Regions from separate parts of the Massilia sp. 2TAF26 genome, predicted to be linked through region 1. Evidence: predicted binding sites of a transcription regulator. Region 1 holds the regulator's gene; each other region holds the start of a gene.

Region 1 (6,282 bases):
TCGCATAAATTCGTGCTTATGCTGCAACGCATTATCGGTCGGCGAAAAAAAACCCGGCGGATGCCGGGGCGGCGGAGCGGGCGCCGCTTATGGCAGGTGGCGCAACGGATGCGCATGCGCCGGCCACACCGGCTCGAAGAAGCGCGCCACCATCTCCGGCGTGACGGCATCCAGCGCGGGCGGGTTCCACTTCGGCGCATTGTCCTTGTCGATCACCAGCGCGCGCACGCCTTCCAGCACTTCGCCGTGTTCGAAGTTGCGGCGCACCAGCGAGCGCTCCATGCGCAGGCAGGCGGCCACGTCCATCGTGGCGCCGCGCACCAGCATCTCGCGCGTCACGCACATCATCAGCGGCGAGCGCTGGCGCATCGCGGCCAGGGCCTTCTGCGCGAATGGGGTGTCATCGCCCTCCAGCGAGACCATCACGGCCTGTACCGAGTCGGCGCCAAAGTGCCTGTCGACCAGCGCGCGTTGCGCTTCGAGTTCGCTGGCGCCGGCCTGCTGCGCGAACGGCGCGGCGAAGGCGCGGATCGCATCGGCCAGCTGCTTGCCCGGCGTCGCAGCGATCAGCGCATGCAGTGCCGGCAGTTCGGCGCCCGGCACGAACACGTCGGCCTGGCCGACGTAGAGCGCATCGGCGGCGCCGATGGTCAGCCCCGTCAGTCCCAGATGCATGCCGAGCGCGCCCGGCGCATGCGACAGGAAGTGGCTGCCGCCGACGTCCGGGAACAGGCCGATGTTCACCTCGGGCATGGCCATCTTCGTGCGTTCGGTCACGATGCGCAGGCCGGTCTCGGGCCCGCCCTGGGCGATACCCATGCCGCCGCCCATGACCACGCCGTCCATCAACGAGATATAGGGTTTCGGATAGAAGTGGATCAGGTGGTTCAGCGCGTATTCTTCGGTAAAGAAGTCTTCCAGCAGCGCACTGCCTCCAGTGGGCGTGGCGCGCCCGGCCTGGTGGAAGAAGCGGATGTCGCCGCCTGCGCACAGGGCTTTCTCGCTGCTGCTCTTGATAACGACGGCGTCGACGTTCGAATCGTCGCGCCAGGCCAGCAGGGTCTCCGTCAGTGCGCGCACCATCTCCAGCGACAGCGAGTTCAGGGCCTTGGGACGGTCGAGGGTAATGATGCCGGTGCCGCTGGCAACGCGGGTCTGCACGTATTCGCTCATGTTCTTTTATTTATTGAAATGGAAAACGGCATTGTAGCGCGGCCCGGAAAACGAAAAGGGCGCCAGATGCGCCCTTCCTTGCTTGTGCTGCGCCAGCGGAAGGATCACGCTGTAGCGGCAGCTTCTCCTCCATCGTTGGGTATGCGCTTGAGCGGTGTACTACTGTGATCCTGCAGCATCTGCTTGTACTTCTGCACCTGCCGGTCGAGCCGGTCCATCAGCATGTCGATCGCGGCGTACAAGTCGTGCGCGGCGCTGGCGACGTGAACGATCTTGCCGGCGAGGCGCAAGTTGATCTCGGCCTTCTGGCGCTTTTCTTTCTCGGTGAGATTGTCAATGCAGAGGATGACGTGGGAGTCGATCACTTGATCGAAATGGCGGGTGATGCGTTCGAGCTTGTTCTGTACGTATTCACGGATTGCCGGGGTTACATCGAGATGATGTCCGCTGATAGTGAGATTCATACACACTCCTTTGATGATGCGCTGCCTGTCGTACGCGCATACCACGCACCAGGGCAGCGTTGTTGCAAGAAGCTTGCTGCAAGAGCTTGCTGAAAGAGCTTGCTACAGAGATTTACGGAGGCTGACGGGAGGGATCTTCAGCGCCTCGCGGTATTTCGCTACCGTGCGGCGTGCGATAACCATTCCCTGTTCCCCTAGCATCTCCGCGATCTTGCTGTCGGATAAAGGGTTTTTGGGGTCTTCTGCTCCTGTGAGTTGTACGATGAGAGCCCGGATCGCGGTCGAGGAGGCTTCTCCTCCTGCCTCGGTCGCGACGTGACTCCCGAAAAAGTACTTCAACTCGAACATGCCGTGCGGCGTCAGCATGTATTTCTGAGTTGTGACACGAGAAATTGTGCTCTCGTGTAGACCTAGTGTATCAGCTATCTCACGTAAAACAAGGGGCCGCATGGCAACGGCGCCATGGGAGAAAAAGTTCCGCTGGCGCTCCACGATTGCTTGAGCTACCCGAAGGATAGTATCGAAGCGCTGGCGCATGTTTTTGATGAGCCATTTTGCTTCCTGCAACTGCGCCGCCAGCTGGGATTCCGATTTTCCCTGCTTCATCAAGGTGGCATACAGGCTGTTCACGCGCAGGCGCGGCATCACCTCGGGATTCAGCTGCACGCTCCAGCCGTCCTTCGCGCGGCGCACGATCACGTCCGGCACCACGAAGTCGGAAACGTCGGAAGCGAAGGCCGCGCCCGGATGCGGATTGCAATGGCGGATCACGGCCTGGGCTTCGCGCAGGTCTTCGTCGTCGCAGTCGAGGGCTTTCTTGAGCTTGTTGAATTCGCGCTGCGCGAACCAGGTCAGGTAGCGTTCGACGATGGTCAGCGCCATGCGCCGCGTGACCAGCGGCACGCCCGGCATGCGGCGGATCTGCAGCGCCAGGCATTCGGCGGCGCTGCGCGCGCCCACGCCGGGCGGGTCCATGCTTTGCACCAGCGCCAGCGCGGTGCGCAACTCCTCGAATTCCACTTCGAGTTCGGCCGGGAGGCGCGCATGCAGCTCGTCCAGGGTTTCTTCGAGGTAGCCGTTGTCGTCGAGGGTGTCGACGACGATCTCGACCAGCGCGCAATCGCGCGGCGACATGCAGGTCAGGCGTACCTGCTCCATCAAGTGTTCGCGCAGCGAGACCGGGCTGGCTTCCAGCTGCGGGCGGCCGTCCTCTTCCTCGCCGCCGCTGCCGCTGCCGGAACGGCCAGAATCGCCCCAGTCCATGTCGTGCTCGGCGCCGCCGGCATCGCCGTTGTCGCTGTCGCCGCCTTCGGCTTCGGCGCCACCGCCGCCATTGCCCTCCTCGCCCTGGCTGGACGAGGGCGGCGAGTCGGGCGTGGTGGAGGTCGACGCGCCGTTGTTGATCGCGCCGTCGGCCAGCAGGCGCACCGAGTGGTCGAGCGGATCGTCGAGGCGTTCGAGCAGCGGGTTGTCGCTGAGGACCTGTTCAATCTCCTGGTGCAGCTCGAGAGTGGACAGCTGCAGCAGCCGGATCGACTGCTGGAGTTGCGGTGTCAGCGCAAGGTGCTGTGAGGTCTTGAGTTGCAGCGTCTGTTTCATGACTACATCCGGAAATGTTCACCCAGGTAGACGCGGCGAACCGATTCATTGGCGATGATGTCGTCCGGGCGTCCCGACGCCAGCACCGCGCCCTGGTTGATGATGTAGGCACGGTCGCAGATGCCGAGCGTCTCGCGCACGTTGTGGTCGGTTATCAGGACGCCGATGCCGCGCTCCTTCAGGAAGCGCACGATGCGCTGGATCTCGATCACCGCGATCGGATCGACGCCGGCAAACGGCTCGTCCAGCAGCACGAAGCGCGGGTTGGTGGCGAGGGCGCGCGCAATCTCCACGCGGCGCCGTTCGCCGCCCGACAGCGACAGCGCCGGGTTCTCGCGCAGCTTCTCGATCTGCAGCTCGGCCAGCAGCTCGTTGAGGCGCTCCTCGATGCGGTTCTTGCCCAGCGGCTTGCCGTCCTCGCGCTGCAGTTCCAGCACGGCGCGGATGTTCTCCTCCACCGTCAGCTTGCGGAACACCGAGGCTTCCTGCGGCAGGTAGGACAGGCCCAGCATGGCGCGCCGGTGGATCGGCAGGCTGGTGATGTCGGTGCCGTTGATGACGATGGCGCCGGCGTCGGCCGGCACCAGGCCCACGATCATGTAGAACGAGGTCGTCTTGCCGGCGCCGTTCGGGCCGAGCAGGCCCACCACCTCGCCGCAGGCGACCTGCAGCGAAACGTCGCGCACCACCAGGCGCTTGCCGTAGCTTTTCTGCAGCCCCTTGGCCACCAGGGTGCTGCCGCCGCTCGCGATGGCGGCGGCGTCTGCGTGTACATCCATCATTGCTTTCCTGCTTCCGGTTGCCCGGCCGACGCAGTGCGGCGCGGATAAAAAGTAAAACTGGCGCGGGCCTTGCCGGGCCTGTCGACGCCGCTCGGGTCGTTCAGGTTCAGCAGGACTTCCTTGCGCGCATCGTAGGCGATGAATTCGCCGCCCATTTCACGCATCACGTTGCTGCCTTCCAGCTGCCTGATGGCGGCGTTCGAACTGAACTTGACGACCTCGGTGCGCTCGTCGTACTCGATGCGCTCGGCCTGGCCTTCGTCCCACTGCTCGGGGCCGCTGTCGCGCTTCTGGCGGAACGACGCCGGCTTGCCGGGCGCCGCGACCAGGACGATGGTCTTGTAACCGTCCGGCGCTTCCTTGATCTCGGCACGCTCGGCCTTCAGCAGCATGGTGCCGCGGGTGGCGGTCACGCCGCCGGTCAGGACCACGGTTTGCGTGACCTGGTCCAGGGTCCCGTTGCCCCCGACCACCTTCAGCGGCTTGAGCGCATCCGCCCGCTCCGCCTGCGCCAGCGGCGCCAGCAACAGCGCGGCAGCGGCAAGGACGGCCTTCATTTACTGCTTCCCTGCCGGCGCCGCCGGCGTGGTCGCGGGAGCCGCCGCCGGCGCGGTACGGCGCGGCGCGATGATGATGGTGCCGCGTCCGCCGCCCGGCTTGCTTTCGCCGCTGGTGTCGTTGAACACGTTGGCCTGCTCGGTGCGGTTGTCGTAGGAGATGAACGGGCCGTTCACCTCGCTGGTCATGCGCTTGCCCTCGAGCTGCTTGACGACCGCGTTCGAGAACAGCTTGACCAGCTCGGTGCGCTCGTCGTATTCGATGCGCTGGGCCTGGCCTTCGACCCACAGGTCGGGGCCGCCGTCACGCTTCTGGCGGAAGGTCGCGGGCTGGCCCGGCGCGGCGGTCAGGGTCACCGCCATATAGCCTTCCGGCGATTCCGTGAGCACGGCCTTGTCGGCCTTGATCGTCAGGGTGCCGCGGGTCAGCACGACGTTGCCGGTGAAGGTGCGGGTCTGGGTGACCTCGTCGATGTGCGCGTTGTTGAAATCGATCTTGGCCTGCTTGAGAGAATCCGCACGCTCCGCCGAGGCGGTCAGGCTTGCCAGCGACAGCGCGGCGACAGCGAGTATTTTTTTCATTGTTTTCCTTTCGGCGGGAAGATGAGTTCTCCGCGGCCGCCCAGCGTCACCTGCTGTGTGGCGTTGTTGGCGACCATGCCGACGCCGGTGACCGAGGCGGCGCCGAGCGTCATCTGGATCGGCTTGTCGGTCTTCGAGATTTCCTCGTCCGGCAGCACGGTCAGCGCCTCGGTGCGGATGCGCATCGGCTTCGAGGTGGCGTTGCCGGGACGCGAGATGTCGACATTGCCGATCAGGTCGATCTGGTTCTGGTCCTGGTTGACGTTGGCGGTGTTCGCCGTCATCGTCATGTGCGGCCGGTCGGTGCTCATGCTCTGCACGACCGGCTTGTCGATCACCGAGGTGTTGTTGGCCGGGCGGTGGGTCAGGCGCTCGCCCGAGATCACGTAGCGCGGCTGGCCGGCTTCCGACATCCGCACGAAGCTGAAGTTGTCGATGATGTAGTCCGGATCGTCGCCCACGTCGACGCGGTGCGCTTCGCCTTCGCCGCGCATCACCTGCACCAGCCAGAAGCTGCCGAAGGCGAAGAACACGGCCGCCAGCATCAATGCCAGCAGACGCCAGCGGTGCGCGGTGCGCTTGTTGACGTAGGTCGTGGTCGCCATGGCTTGCGAAGGATTATCCAAAGTACGGTGCCAATGCCTGTTCGTAGGTTCCCTGGGCGCGCATCACCATGTCGCAGACTTCGCGCACGGCGCCGCGTCCGCCCGCATTCTTCGTCACGTAGTGGGCGCGGTACTGCACTTCCGGATGGCCGCTCGGCACCGTGACGGCAAAGCCGACGCGGGTGAACAGCGGCAGGTCGATCACGTCGTCGCCGATGTAGCCGCACTGCTCGGCCGTCACGCCGGTCTTTTCCAGCAGCTCGGCAAAGGCCAGGCGCTTGTCGTGCTGGCCCTGGAACACGTGGGTGATCCCGAGGTCGGCGGCGCGCTTGACCACGATCGGCGAATTGCGCGCGCTGATGATGGCGGTCTGCACGCCGGTGCGGTTCAGCAGCTGGATGCCGAGGCCGTCCAGCACGAAGAAGGTCTTGGTGATCTCGCCGTTGGCGTCATAGGTCAGGCTGCCGTCGGTGAGGACACCGTCGACGTCGAAGATCATGACCTTCACGCGCGCGGCACG
Region 2 (6,282 bases), on a different contig from region 1:
GCTCTACGGCAGGGTGATCTTCACCACCGCATTGCCGGAAATCGCATACAGCTTCCCCTTGCCGTCGCCCGTTAGTCCGCCCAGCGCGGGCAGGGCGCCCGGTCCGTTGCCGAGCTGGAGCGTCGTAGCGCCGATGGTGCCGGCCACCGTGGAAACCGTCCGGTCCGGCGCGATCCTGCGGACCAGGTCGTTGCCGGCGTCGGCCGCATACAGCATGCCGGCGGCGTCCAAGGTCAGCGCGATCAGGTGGTCGAAGCGCGCCGCGCCGGCCACGCCGTCGGCAAAGCCGCGCCCGCCGGACAGGCCGGCCAGCGCCATCTTGTTGCCGGCAGTGTCGATGCGGCCGACCGTGCTGGCAAAGTCGCCCACGTAGACGGTGCCGTCCTTCGCGGCGGCCACCCCGCGCTGCTGGAAGGCATGGCTGCCCAGCACGCTGGCGATATTGTCCAGGCGCGCCACACCGTCGATCATGGTGACGGCGCCGGTGGGCGAGATCTTGCGCACCCCGATCGCATTCGCCACCACCACGTTGGCGAAGCCATCGACGGCGATGCCGCCGCCGTAGAAATAAGGGATGTCGGCGGCGTTCACCACGGTGGCGGTATCGAGGGTGGCGATGGTGCGCACTGTGCCGGCCTGGTCGATCTCGCGCACCGCCAGGCCGTCGGTGGCGTACAGCCTGCCGTCGGGCGAAGCGGCGATCGCGGTCAGGAAGGAAAAGCCCGCCACGCCGGCGGCGCCGTCGATGCTCCGGCAGCGCTGGGGCGAGCCGGCGAGGGTGCTGACGGCGCCCGCCCCACTGATCCTGCGGATGCTGCAGTTATCGCGGTCGGCCACATACAGGTTGCCGGCAGTGTCGGCGGCGATCCCGGCCGGATGGGCGAAGCGGGCCGCGGCGCCGGTGGCGTCGACGTTGCCGGCCTCGCCGGCGCTGCCGGCCACCAGGCCCAGGGTGGTCACGCCGGCGGAAAAGCCCGGACTGCCGGCCGCGCTCGAGCCGCCGCTGCCGCCACCGCCTCCGCAGGCGGCGCACAGGGCCGTTACCATCGAAAATGCGAACGATCGTACTATTTTTATCGGCATGACGGTCTCCGGATACATGGCTGAACGCGCCGCCTCAGGCAGGCGCGGATGGATGCCTCAGGCCCCGGTCCAGGGCAGGCCGGCCTTGCACCAGCCGCCCACGGTCTTGCGGTGGCCTTCGCCGTCGCGGTCGCCCTCGAAGCCTTCCAGGATGTCGAAGGCGTTTTGGTAACCGAGTTCGGTTGCCACGCGCGCCGCGTGGCGCGAGCGCACGCCCGAGCGGCACAGGAAGAGCAGCACGTCGTCCTTGTCCGCGGCCTGCAGCAGCTGGGTGGCGAAGTCCGGATTCGGCGCACCGCCGGGGTACAGGGTCCACTGCACCGCACCGTGCTGGGCCTCGGGGATGGCGGGGCGGCCGATCCAGTCGCGCTCCGCATTCGTGCGGACGTCGACCAGCTTGACGCGCGGATCGGTCTTGATCAGGGTGAACGCTTCCTGCGGCGTGACGGCGCCCGCATAGGGCTGGCCGGGGGCGCGCTCCCTGGCGGCGGCCAGGATTTCGTCGGTTGTGCTCATGGTCGTTTTCCTATGATTGTCGTGCTCGCACAAATGGTGCATCCTGCATCAAGTTGGTGCATACTGCCGCACTTGCACCAAGCTGGTGCGTATGGATGAGCTCGCAGCGAGCCTGCATCAAGTTTGTGCACCGCACCGGTAGTCGATTTTAAGGGGCAAATCGCAGGCGGTCCAAGGACAGATTGCTTATTTGCTCAGAGTCAAGTGCTGGCACAGTTTTCGCTTTAACGGAGATGTGCCTGTCGCACGCCCCGTTGGCGTCACCGACACCCCTTTTTCAATCAGGAGAATACGAATGGCAAGGACCGCCGCAGATGTAATGCAGATGCTGAAGGATAACGAAGTCAAGTTCGTCGATTTGCGTTTCGCCGATACCCGCGGCAAAGAGCAGCACGTGACCGTTCCCATCTCGCATTTTGACGAAGACAAGTTCGAATCCGGCCACGCCTTCGACGGCTCGTCGATCGCCGGCTGGAAGGGCATCGAAGCATCGGACATGCTGCTGATCCCGGACCCGAGCACCGCCAACATCGACCCGTTCATGGAAGAGACCACCGTCTTCATGCAGTGCGACGTGATCGAACCGTCGGACGGTAAGGGCTATGACCGCGACCCGCGCTCGATCGCCAGGCGCGCCGAAGCCTACCTGAAGTCCTCGGGCGTGGGCGATACCGCCTTCTTCGGCCCGGAACCGGAATTCTTCATCTTCGACTCGGTCCACTGGAAGATCGACATGTCGGGCTCGATGGTCAAGATCAGCTCGGAAGAAGCGTCCTGGTCGACCGACAAGGAATTTGAAGGCGGCAACAGCGGCCACCGTCCGACCGTCAAGGGCGGCTACTTCCCGGTCCCGCCGGTCGACAGCTTCCAGGACATGCGCTCGGAAATGTGCCTGATCCTCGAATCGCTGGGCATCCCGGTCGAAGTGCACCACCATGAAGTGGCCGGCGCCGGCCAGAACGAAATCGGCACCCGCTTCTCGACCCTGGTCGAGCGCGCCGACTGGACCCAGACCATGAAGTACGTGATCTGGAACGTCGCCCACAGCTACGGCAAGACCGCCACCTTCATGCCGAAGCCGATGAACGGCGACAACGGCTCGGGCATGCACGTGCACCAGTCGATCTGGAAGGACGGCAAGAACCTGTTCGCCGGCGACGGCTATGCCGGCCTGTCGGAAACCGCCCTGTACTACATCGGCGGCATCATCAAGCACGCCAAGGCCCTGAACGCGATCACCAACCCGGGCACCAACTCGTACAAGCGCCTGGTGCCGGGCTACGAAGCCCCGGTCAAGCTGGCCTACTCGGCCCGCAACCGTTCGGCCTCGATCCGCATCCCGCACGTGGCAAACCCGAAAGGCCGCCGCATCGAAGTGCGCTTCCCGGACCCGCTGGCCAACGTCTACCTGTGCTTCGCCGCGCTGCTGATGGCCGGCCTGGACGGCATCCAGAACAAGATCCACCCGGGCGAAGCCGCGAGCAAGGACCTGTACCACCTGCCGCCGGAAGAAGACAAGCTGATCCCGACCGTGTGCGCATCGCTGGAAGAAGCCCTGGAAGCCCTGGACAAGGACCGCGAGTTCCTGACCCGCGGCGGCGTGTTCAGCGACAGCATGATCGACGCCTACCTCGAGCTGAAGATGCAGGAAGTGCAGCGTCTGCGCATGACCCCGCACCCGGCCGAATTCGACATGTACTACTCGTCGTAATCTCTCGACAAGCTGTATCCATGCGGTAACAAAAACGCGGGGAAAGCCGGCCGGCTGCCCCGCGTTTTTCTTTGGATGCGGTATAGTCGGTGGATTCCCAACCAGGCACATCGTGCCGACTGACCTGATGCGAATGACAAGCTCTGCCGTTTGCCTGCGCCTGGCCGGCATCTACCTGGCGCTCGCGCTGGCCGTCCCGGCCTTCGCCCAATCCGTCGTCTACCGCTGCGTCGACAAGGAAGGCCGCGTGCTGTACACCGATACCAATACCGGCAACTGCAAGGTGGTCGATTCGATCGTCTCCGGCGCCATCTCGACACCGGCGCCGACCCGCGCCCCGGCCGCGAATCCTGCTGTGACGATGCGCCAGGGCGCCAGCCGTCCGCCGGCCGCGGCCTCCAGCCCGGCGAATTTCCCGCGCGTCGACAACGCCACCCAGCGCGCCCGCGACGACGACCGCCGCGCCATCCTCGACGAGGAATTGCGCGCCGAAGAAAAGAAACTGGCCGACCTCAAGCGCGACTTCAACAACGGCGAGCCCGAACGCCAGGGCAACGAGCGCAACTACGCCAAGTACCAGGAGCGCGTGGCCCAGATGCGCGAGGATATCGGCCGCGCCGAAAAGAACATCGAAGCGATCAAGCGCGAGATCGCCAATATCCGCTGACCCAATTTCCGCTGACCCAATACCCGCTGACATGACGCCGAACCACGAGCGCTTCGCCGGTCTCGACCTGCTCGCATCCAGCGTGCTGGTGACCGATGCCGCCGGCCAGGTGCGCTACGCGAATCCGGCCGCCGAGCACCTGCTCGAGGTGTCGGTGAAATCGCTGTCGCGCCAGACCCTGGCGGAACTCTTCACCAACGGCGAGGAGCTGGATGCGCTGTGCCGCCAGGCGCGGGCGCACAAGTACGCCGACCTGCGCCAGGACCTGACCCTGCAGCGCAGCGGACGCGAGCCCCTGCACGTGCACGTGATCGTCAGCGCCGCCGGCGAAGAGGAGGTGATGGTCGAGCTGCGCGAGAACGTCCAGCAGCTCAAGCTCGACCGCGAGGAGCGCATCCTCGACCAGAGCCAGGCCAACAAGGAACTGGTCCGCAACCTGGCGCACGAGATCAAGAACCCGCTGGGCGGCATCCGCGGCGCCGCCCAGCTGCTCGAGCTCGAACTGCCGGATGCCTCGCTGCGCGAATATACCCAGGTCATCATCAAGGAGGCCGACCGCCTGCAGACCCTGGTCGACCGCCTGCTGGCGCCGCACCGCCGTCCCCATATCGTCGGCGACGTCAACATCCACGAAGTCTGCGAGCGGGTGCGCAGCCTGGTGCTGGCCGAATTTCCGTCCGGCCTGGCGATCCGCCGCGACTACGACGCCTCGATTCCCGAGTTCCGCGGCGACAAGGAGCAGCTGATCCAGGCCGTGCTGAACATCGTCCACAACGCCGCCCAGGCCCTGCGCGAGCGGATTGCCGCGGGCGATGCCGAGATCGTGCTGCGCACCAGGGTGGCGCGCCAGGTCACCCTGGCCAAGGTTCGTTACGGGCTGGCATTAGACTTGCATATCATCGACAATGGACCGGGCATCGCCCCCGATATCCGCGACCGCATCTTCTATCCGCTCGTCTCCGGGCGCGACGGCGGCAGCGGTCTCGGGCTGACGCTGGCGCAGACCTTCGTGCAACAGCACCTGGGGCTGATCGAGTGCGAAAGCCGGCCTGGACTGACGGATTTCCGCATCCTGATCCCGCTGCCATAAGCGCCGGGATGGTGCGGCCGCGGTCCAACGATGGATGTACTTATGCGGGAAGCACTGAACCAATGAAACCAATCTGGATTGTCGACGACGATGCATCGATCCGCTGGGTGCTGGAAAAAGCCCTGGCGCGCGAGAACCTCGCAACCCGGAGCTTCGCCAGCGGACGCGAGGCGCTGGCCGCGTTCGAGGAAGATACGCCCCAAGTCCTGGTCTCGGACATCCGCATGCCGGGCGAATCCGGCCTCGACCTGCTGGCCGCCGTCAAGGAAAAGCATCCCGGCCTGCCGGTGATCGTGATCACCGCCTTCTCCGACCTCGATTCCGCGGTCGCTTCCTTCCAGGGCGGCGCCTTCGAATACCTGGCCAAGCCCTTCGACATCGACAAGGCGGTGGCCCTGATCCGCCGCGCCCTCGAGGAAAGCCTGCGCGAAGCGAGCGTCGAGACCGTGCCCAGCGAGACCCCCGAGATCCTCGGCCAGGCGCCGGCGATGCAGGAAGTGTTCCGCGCCATCGGCCGCCTGTCGCAATCGAATGTGACGGTGCTGATCACGGGCGAGAGCGGCACCGGCAAGGAGCTGGTGGCGCGCGCCCTGCACAAGCACAGCCCGCGTGCTTCCCAGCCTTTCATCGCCCTGAACACGGCGGCGATCCCGAAGGATCTGCTGGAATCCGAACTGTTCGGCCACGAGCGCGGCGCCTTCACCGGCGCCCAGGCGATGCGGCGCGGCCGCTTCGAGCAGGCCGAGAACGGCACCCTGTTCCTGGACGAGATCGGCGACATGCCCTTCGACTTGCAGACCCGCCTGCTGCGGGTGCTGTCCGACGGCCACTTCTACCGCGTGGGCGGGCACCAGCCGGTCAAGGCGAACGTGCGCGTGATCGCCGCCACCCACCAGAACCTGGAGCAGCGCGTGCGCGACGGCCTGTTCCGCGAAGACCTGTACCACCGCCTGAACGTGATCCGGCTGCGGCTGCCGTCCCTGCGCGAGCGGCGCGAAGACATCCCCATCCTGGTGCGCCACTTCCTGGTGCAGAGCGCACGCCAGTTGGGCGTCGAGCCCAAGCGGCTGAGCGAGGATGCGCAGCGCTTCCTCTCCAGCCTCGACCTGCCGGGCAATGTGCGCCAGCTGGAAAACCTGTGCAACTGGATCACCGTGATGGCGCCCGGCCAGACCGTCGAGGTCAAGGACCTGCCGCGCGACCTGACGACCCAGG
Region 3 (6,282 bases), on a different contig from region 1:
CTGGAAGACTGGCGCAACGCCCAGGTCGCCAACCTGAGCACGCCCGAACTGGGCCCGCGCGTCTCCGACCTTCGCATCACTGACGACGAGCTGCGCGCCTCGATCGAGGCCAACCAGCTGCGCCTGATGAAGGAACGCGGATCAAGCCTGACGATCTTCTCGCCGCGCGCCAGCTTCATGGCCCACCACATCGGCAACTTCGAGACCAGCGCCACCTGGGCCGCGATCTGCAACGAGCTATGCTACCGCGTGTCCCAGCTCTTCCCCGATCATTTCATCGGCGCGGCCATGCTGCCGCAGTCGCCGGGCGTCGACCCGCGCACCTGCATTCCCGAGCTGGAGCGCTGCGTCAGGGAATACGGCATGGTCGGCATCAACCTGAACCCGGACCCTTCGGGCGGCCACTGGAACTCGCCGCCGCTGTCCGATCGCTTCTGGTATCCGATCTACGAAAAGATGGTGGAGTACGACATCCCGGCGATGATCCACGTCTCGACCAGCTGCAATGCCTGCTTCCACACCACCGGCGCCCACTACCTGAACGCGGACACCACCGCCTTCATGCAATGCCTCACCAGCGAGCTGTTCAAGGACTTCCCGACCCTGAAGTTCCTGATCCCGCACGGCGGCGGCGCCGTGCCCTACCATTGGGGCCGCTTCCGCGGCCTGGCCCAGGAGATGAAGAAGCCGCTGCTCGAAGAGCACCTGTTGAATAACATCTTCTTCGACACCTGTGTCTACCACCAGCCGGGCATCGACCTGCTGACCAAGGTGATCCCGGTGAAGAACGTGCTGTTCGCCTCCGAGATGATCGGCGCCGTGCGCGGCATCGACCCGCAAACCGGCCACTACTACGACGACACCAAACGCTATATCCAGGCCGCCACGCTCAGCGACGAAGACCGCTTCCAGATCTTCGAAGGCAATGCGCGCAAGGTCTACCCGCGCCTGGACACCGCACTCAGGAACAAAGGACTGTAAGATGACCACGCCTCATATGAACCAGCTCGGCATCGTCAAGCGCAACATCGAGCGCGCCGACCGCGGTATCGTCGAGCGCCTGGCGGCCTTCGGCAGCGCCACCGTGCACGAAGCCATGGGCCGGGTCGGCCTGATGAAGCCCTATATGCGCCCCATTTACCCGGGCGCCCAGGTGGGTGGCAGCGCCGTCACCGTGCTGCTGCATCCCGGCGACAACTGGATGCTGCACGTGGCGGCGGAACAGATCCAGCCCGGCGATGTGGTGGTGGCCGCCTTGAGCGCCGAGTGCACGGACGGCTTCTTCGGCGACCTGCTGGCGACCAGCTTCATGGCGCGCGGCGCGAAGGCCCTGATCATCGACGCCGGCGTGCGCGACGTGCGCGTGCTGAAGGAGATGGGCTTTCCGGTGTGGAGCAAGGCGATCAGCGCCAAGGGCACGATCAAGGCGACGCTCGGTTCGGTGAACATCCCGGTGATCTGTGCCGGCGCCCTGGTCAACCCGGGCGACGCCGTGATCGCCGACGACGACGGCGTGGTGGTGGTGCCGGGCGGCGATGCCGCAAGGGTTGCGGATGCCGCGCAGAAGCGCGAAGACCTCGAAGGCGAGAAGCGCACGAAACTGGCCTCCGGCGTGCTGGGCATGGACATGTACGGCATGCGCGAGCCGCTGGCGCAAGCCGGTCTCAAATACATCGATTGATATGAAGAAAACGATTTATCTCCTGTGCGGCCTGCTGTGCGACGCCGCCGTCTGGGAAGCCCAGGCCGCGGCCCTGCAGCCGGACCACGAAGTCCGCACGATCAGCTTCGAGGGTCTGGCGTCGATGCAGGCCATGGCCGACAAGGTGCTGGCCGATGCGCCCGCGCGCTTTGCCCTGGCCGGCCACTCGATGGGCGGCAGGGTGGCGCTGGAAGTCGTCCGGCGCGCGCCGCAGCGCGTCGAGAGGCTGGCCCTGCTGGATACCGGCTTCGAGGCCGCCGCGCCCGGCGAACAGCAAAGGCGTATGGTCCTGGTGAACCAGGCGCTGAAGGAAGGTATCGCCTCGATCGCCGCGACCTGGGGCCTGCCGATGCTGGCCCCCGCCAAGCGCTCCGAACCGCGGCTGGTAAAGGCGGTGGTCGACATGGTGGGACGGATGTCGGGCGCGATCTACGCGGGCCAGACCCGCGCCCTCCTCGGCCGCCCCGATGCCACCGATGTGTTGAGGAGCATCGCCTGCCCGGCGATGGTGATCTGCGGGATGGAAGACGGCTGGAGCCCGCCCGAACGCCACGAGCGCATGGCCGAACTGATCCCGGGCGCGAAGCTGCGCCTGATCGAACACAGCGGCCATATGTCGATGATGGAAGAACCCGAAGCGGTCCTGCGCGCCTTGCGGGAATGGCTGGACATGAATACGATCTGAACGAGGAAGTCGAGAGAACATGGCGAAGATTATTGGCGGTATCGGGACCTCGCACGTCCCCACCATCGGGTTGGCATACGATAAGAAGCGGCAGAACGATCCGGCCTGGGCGCCGCTGTTCGAGAACTACAAGCCGGTCGCGAAATGGCTGGAAGAGCAGAAGCCGGACGTGCTGCTGTTCTTCTACAACGACCACGCGAACAGCTTCTTTTTCGATTGCTATCCGACCTTCGCGGTCGGCATCTCGCCGAACTTCGAGATGGCCGACGAGGGTGCGGGCAAGCGTCCGCTGCCCGATATCAAGGGCCATCCGAAGCTCGCCATCCACGTCATGGAATCGCTGGTCAACGACGAATTCGACATGGCCATGTTCCAGGACCGTCCGCTCGACCATGGCTGCAATTCGCCGCTGGCCCTGATGTGGCCGCACGAGCCCACCTGGCCGGGCGCCATCGTGCCGATCGCGATCAACGTCCTGCAATACCCGCTGCCCACCGCCGCGCGCTGCTACAAGCTGGGCAAGGCGGTGCGGCGCGCCATCGAATCCTATCCGGAAGACCTGAAGGTCGCGGTGGTCGGCACCGGCGGCCTCTCGCACCAGATCCACGGCGAACGTACCGGCTTCAACAACATCGAGTGGGACGAGGAATTCCTGCGTCTGATCGTCGAGGAGCCGGAAAGGCTGGCGAAGATGCGCCACGCGGAACTGGTGGAACTCGGCGGCGCCGAAAGCGCCGAGGTGATCATGTGGCTGGCCATGCGCGGCGCCCTGAACGACAACATCAGGTGCATCCACCAGAGCTACTACCTGGCCACCACCACGAATATGGCGGTCGCCATCTACGAACAGGGGGGCGACGGACACGCCCCCGCCGCGCCGGTGTACGGCAATCCGCAAACCGCCGGCCTGGAGGAACTCGAAGGCACCTATCCCTTCGACCTGAACGCCAGCATCCACGCGGCTCGCCTGAACCGCTTCTTCTGGCGCCATCGCGAGCCGGCCTTCCGCGAACTGGTCGCGCGCGACCTGGACGCCGCCTTCGACGAGCTGCAGCTGAACGAGGAAGAGCGCGGCCTGGTGACCCGCCAGGACTGGCTCGGGCTGGTGAAGTATGGCGTCAGCTTCTTCGTGCTGGAAAAATTCGCGCGCGTGGTCAAGATGTCGAACCCGGCCGTCTACGCCAGTATGCGTGGCGAGACCCTCGAAGACTTCCTGAAAACCCGGCGGGTGCCGGAGTCGGCCTGAGGACGATGAGCATGCACGTCGACGACCACGCCGCCATCGAAAGGGCCTGCGCCCGCCTGATCTCGGAATACGCCTACCTGAACGACCAGCGGCGTTACGAGGAACTTGCGGCCCTGTTCACGCCGGACGCCCTGCTCTTTCGGCCATCGGCGCCGGACCAGGCCATCGCCGGCATTGATGCCATCCTCGCCGCCTTCCGCAAGCGGCCTCTTGACGTCATGACCTTCCATGTCTGCACCGACATCATCGTCAGCGTCGACGATGCCGGGTCGGCGCGCGGACAATCGCGGATCCTGCTGCTGTCGGCCAGGCGTCCCGCCGAGGAGGGGTCCAGGCCGGCCGCCGCCGAGGCGCCCGTGCCCGGCGTCTTTTACGACAGGTTCAGGCTGACGGACAGCGGCTGGAAGTTTGCCGAGCGGCGCGGGTCGTTCTGGATTTGATGAAGGCTTATAAATCGGCCTCGTCAAGGCTTCGCTAGCTTGCCGGTCACCGAGCACCTTGTCGGCAATACTTATTTGTTGCGAAATTACTGGCGTAGAGAATGGCTCTGCGCCAGTCGGACAGCCATTCATGTGATTAAGTACTCGCCCATAAATAAATGTGTTTTTGGCTGCCAGAACCGGCGCGTTGCTGCGTTGGCTCCTGCTTGCAGTGCTCGCACTGCGGCGCACTCGCCGCCTTGCACCGCATCCGGTTCTATTTGCCAAAATTCACATTTATTTCCGGTCAAGTACTTAGCTGGATTTGCGACGCCGGGTCGAAGCGAGTCCTGCGAAAGCCAGACCGAACAAGGCAAGCGTAGCGGGTTCCGGCACATCGGTATTGGGGCCGCCTGGATTGTTTTCGGAGCGGCCAAAACGTAAATCATCGAACGCGACGATATCGTTGGTAGCGTTGAAAGTTACGCTTGCAATCAGGTTGCCGTAATCGATAAACCCGATGAAGGCCCCTCCCCCATCCGTTGCGGACGGTACGTTGATCGTCTGGGTGACTGACGAACCATCGACATAGACGATGGTTTGTTGCGACACTAGATTTGTCTGCAGGCCGGTAACGTAAAATCCGAAAGCATCGACCGGATTAACGAAGCTGAACGTCGCCGAACCGCCAACCAGGCTGCGGAAGTATTGTCCGCCGGCCGTCGTGTTAAACCCGCATAAGGCACCACATCCCGAGTTATTGGTTGTGACGCCGCCAGTGATGGTCAGGTTGGCCGGCAGGGCCGACTCGAAATCAACCGTATTGAGATTTCCGGCAACCGAAAGAAAAGCTGCGGCTGCCGCAGTAGAGTTGACCATTTGCGCAAGCGAGGACACGTTATTGTCACCGCCAAGGTAGGTAACCGGCGCGGCTTGCGCTGCAACGCCAGCCCCCGACAGGATTGCGACGACGGCGAATTTGGATGCAATAGACATAAAAGCTCCTTTATTTTGATTGGGATGTTGCGCTCCTCACGTAGCATTTTTTATGCCACTGTAGATTTTTTTAAATTTTTCAACGACTTGCAGTTATTTTTTTCAAATTAATTTTTGGTATTGTAAAAAACACTGACAGAAACCGGATTCATGCAAAGTGAATTCATGGATTCACAACCGGTCGTAAATGCTTATGCAGGAATTCGATAAGCAATTCGCATGAAATGCCAGCCGCACGCGGGTTATCGCGACATGCCGATAAAAACGAGGCGGTCAGCGATCACTCAGCGATGTGGTTTACATTACGCTCTTGTTACCAGTTTAAAAACTCACTGGACACGCGTGCGCGTGCGCGAGGAAGCCGTTTTGACGTCGTGCTTGCCTTGGATCGCATGGCCGCCTGGTCAATGCATGACAGGCGAAAAGTGCCTCAGCCGGCCAGTTCGGCCGCCACCAGGCGATCCATGTCGGACGCCGCCATCGGCGGGCTGAGCAGATAGCCCTGGCCGCAATCGAAGCCGAGATTCTTGACGGCGGCCAGCTGGTCGGCCGTTTCGATGCCGTCGGCGCAGACCGTGATCTTGACGTCGCGCGCGACCCCGACCAGGGCCGACAGCATGGCCGAGGCGTTGTCGTGGCGCGATAGCCGGCGCACCAGTTCCTGGCCCGGCTTGACGATGTCGAGCGGGAATTTCTGCAGCGACGACAGGGCCGCCAGCTCTGCGCCGAAATCGTCGAGTCCCAGCCTCACGCCGCGCTTGCGCACCTCCTGCAGTGCCTGGGCCGAGAACTTCGGATCCAGCAGCACGCTCTCACGCATCTCCAGGCGCAGCAGCGAGGGCGCCAGGCCGGTGTCGTCGAGCACCCGGTTCAAGATGGCCGGAAAGCGCGGATGGCGGATCTGTTTCGAGGACACGTTCAAGGTCAGCGGCACCACGAGCCCGTCGCGCACCCAGCGGGCCTGGGCCGAGCAGGCGGTGCGCAGCGCCCATTCGCCCACCGGCAGCATCAGGTTGGCGTTTTCCACTTCCTGGATGAAATCCGCCGCGGTCAACAGGCCGCGCTCCGGGTGCAGCCAGCGGATCAGGGCCTCGATGCCGACGATGCGCCCGCTTTCCAGGTCGTATTGCGGCTGGTAGTGCAGGCAAAGTTCCTCGTCGCGCAGCGCGCGCTCCAGCTCGCGCTCGAAGCGCTTGGCTTCCTGGGCCGCCTTGCCCAGCGATTCGCGGTACAC

The links. Region 1 encodes sigma-54, which starts transcription at its own class of promoters, with help from an activator protein. Its sites were predicted from a motif close to TGGCANGNAANCTGCTTT; they were not measured.
Region 2: glnA (type I glutamate--ammonia ligase) is a predicted target of sigma-54. The motif match lies at 1,808-1,825, and genes of this name have one in related genera.
Region 3: AB4Z32_RS02280 (PEP-CTERM sorting domain-containing protein) is a predicted target of sigma-54. The motif match lies at 5,089-5,106, and genes of this name have one in related genera.

Annotation. Positions count from the first base shown of each region.
Region 1 covers NZ_JBFRFV010000004.1:88,944-95,225, reverse strand. The annotation lists gene AB4Z32_RS05605 (enoyl-CoA hydratase/isomerase family protein) at 88-1,173, opposite strand; gene hpf (ribosome hibernation-promoting factor, HPF/YfiA family) at 1,278-1,637, opposite strand; gene AB4Z32_RS05595 (RNA polymerase factor sigma-54) at 1,740-3,236, opposite strand; gene lptB (LPS export ABC transporter ATP-binding protein) at 3,239-4,015, opposite strand; gene lptA (lipopolysaccharide transport periplasmic protein LptA) at 4,015-4,575, opposite strand; gene lptA (lipopolysaccharide transport periplasmic protein LptA) at 4,576-5,157, opposite strand; gene lptC (LPS export ABC transporter periplasmic protein LptC) at 5,154-5,762, opposite strand; gene AB4Z32_RS05570 (KdsC family phosphatase) at 5,776-6,282, opposite strand, start outside.
Region 2 covers NZ_JBFRFV010000013.1:58,822-65,103, forward strand. The annotation lists gene AB4Z32_RS15155 (TAXI family TRAP transporter solute-binding subunit) at 1-17, shown strand, start outside; gene AB4Z32_RS15160 (hypothetical protein) at 4-1,047, opposite strand; gene AB4Z32_RS15165 (rhodanese-like domain-containing protein) at 1,141-1,599, opposite strand; gene glnA (type I glutamate--ammonia ligase) at 1,895-3,310, shown strand; gene AB4Z32_RS15175 (DUF4124 domain-containing protein) at 3,444-3,977, shown strand; gene glnL (nitrogen regulation protein NR(II)) at 4,009-5,067, shown strand; gene ntrC (nitrogen regulation protein NR(I)) at 5,130-6,282, shown strand, end outside.
Region 3 covers NZ_JBFRFV010000002.1:38,942-45,223, reverse strand. The annotation lists gene AB4Z32_RS02305 (amidohydrolase family protein) at 1-981, shown strand, start outside; gene ligK (4-carboxy-4-hydroxy-2-oxoadipate aldolase/oxaloacetate decarboxylase) at 998-1,681, shown strand; gene AB4Z32_RS02295 (alpha/beta fold hydrolase) at 1,683-2,387, shown strand; gene AB4Z32_RS02290 (gallate dioxygenase) at 2,407-3,633, shown strand; gene AB4Z32_RS02285 (nuclear transport factor 2 family protein) at 3,639-4,073, shown strand; gene AB4Z32_RS02280 (PEP-CTERM sorting domain-containing protein) at 4,368-5,048, opposite strand; gene AB4Z32_RS02275 (sensor domain-containing protein) at 5,479-6,282, opposite strand, start outside.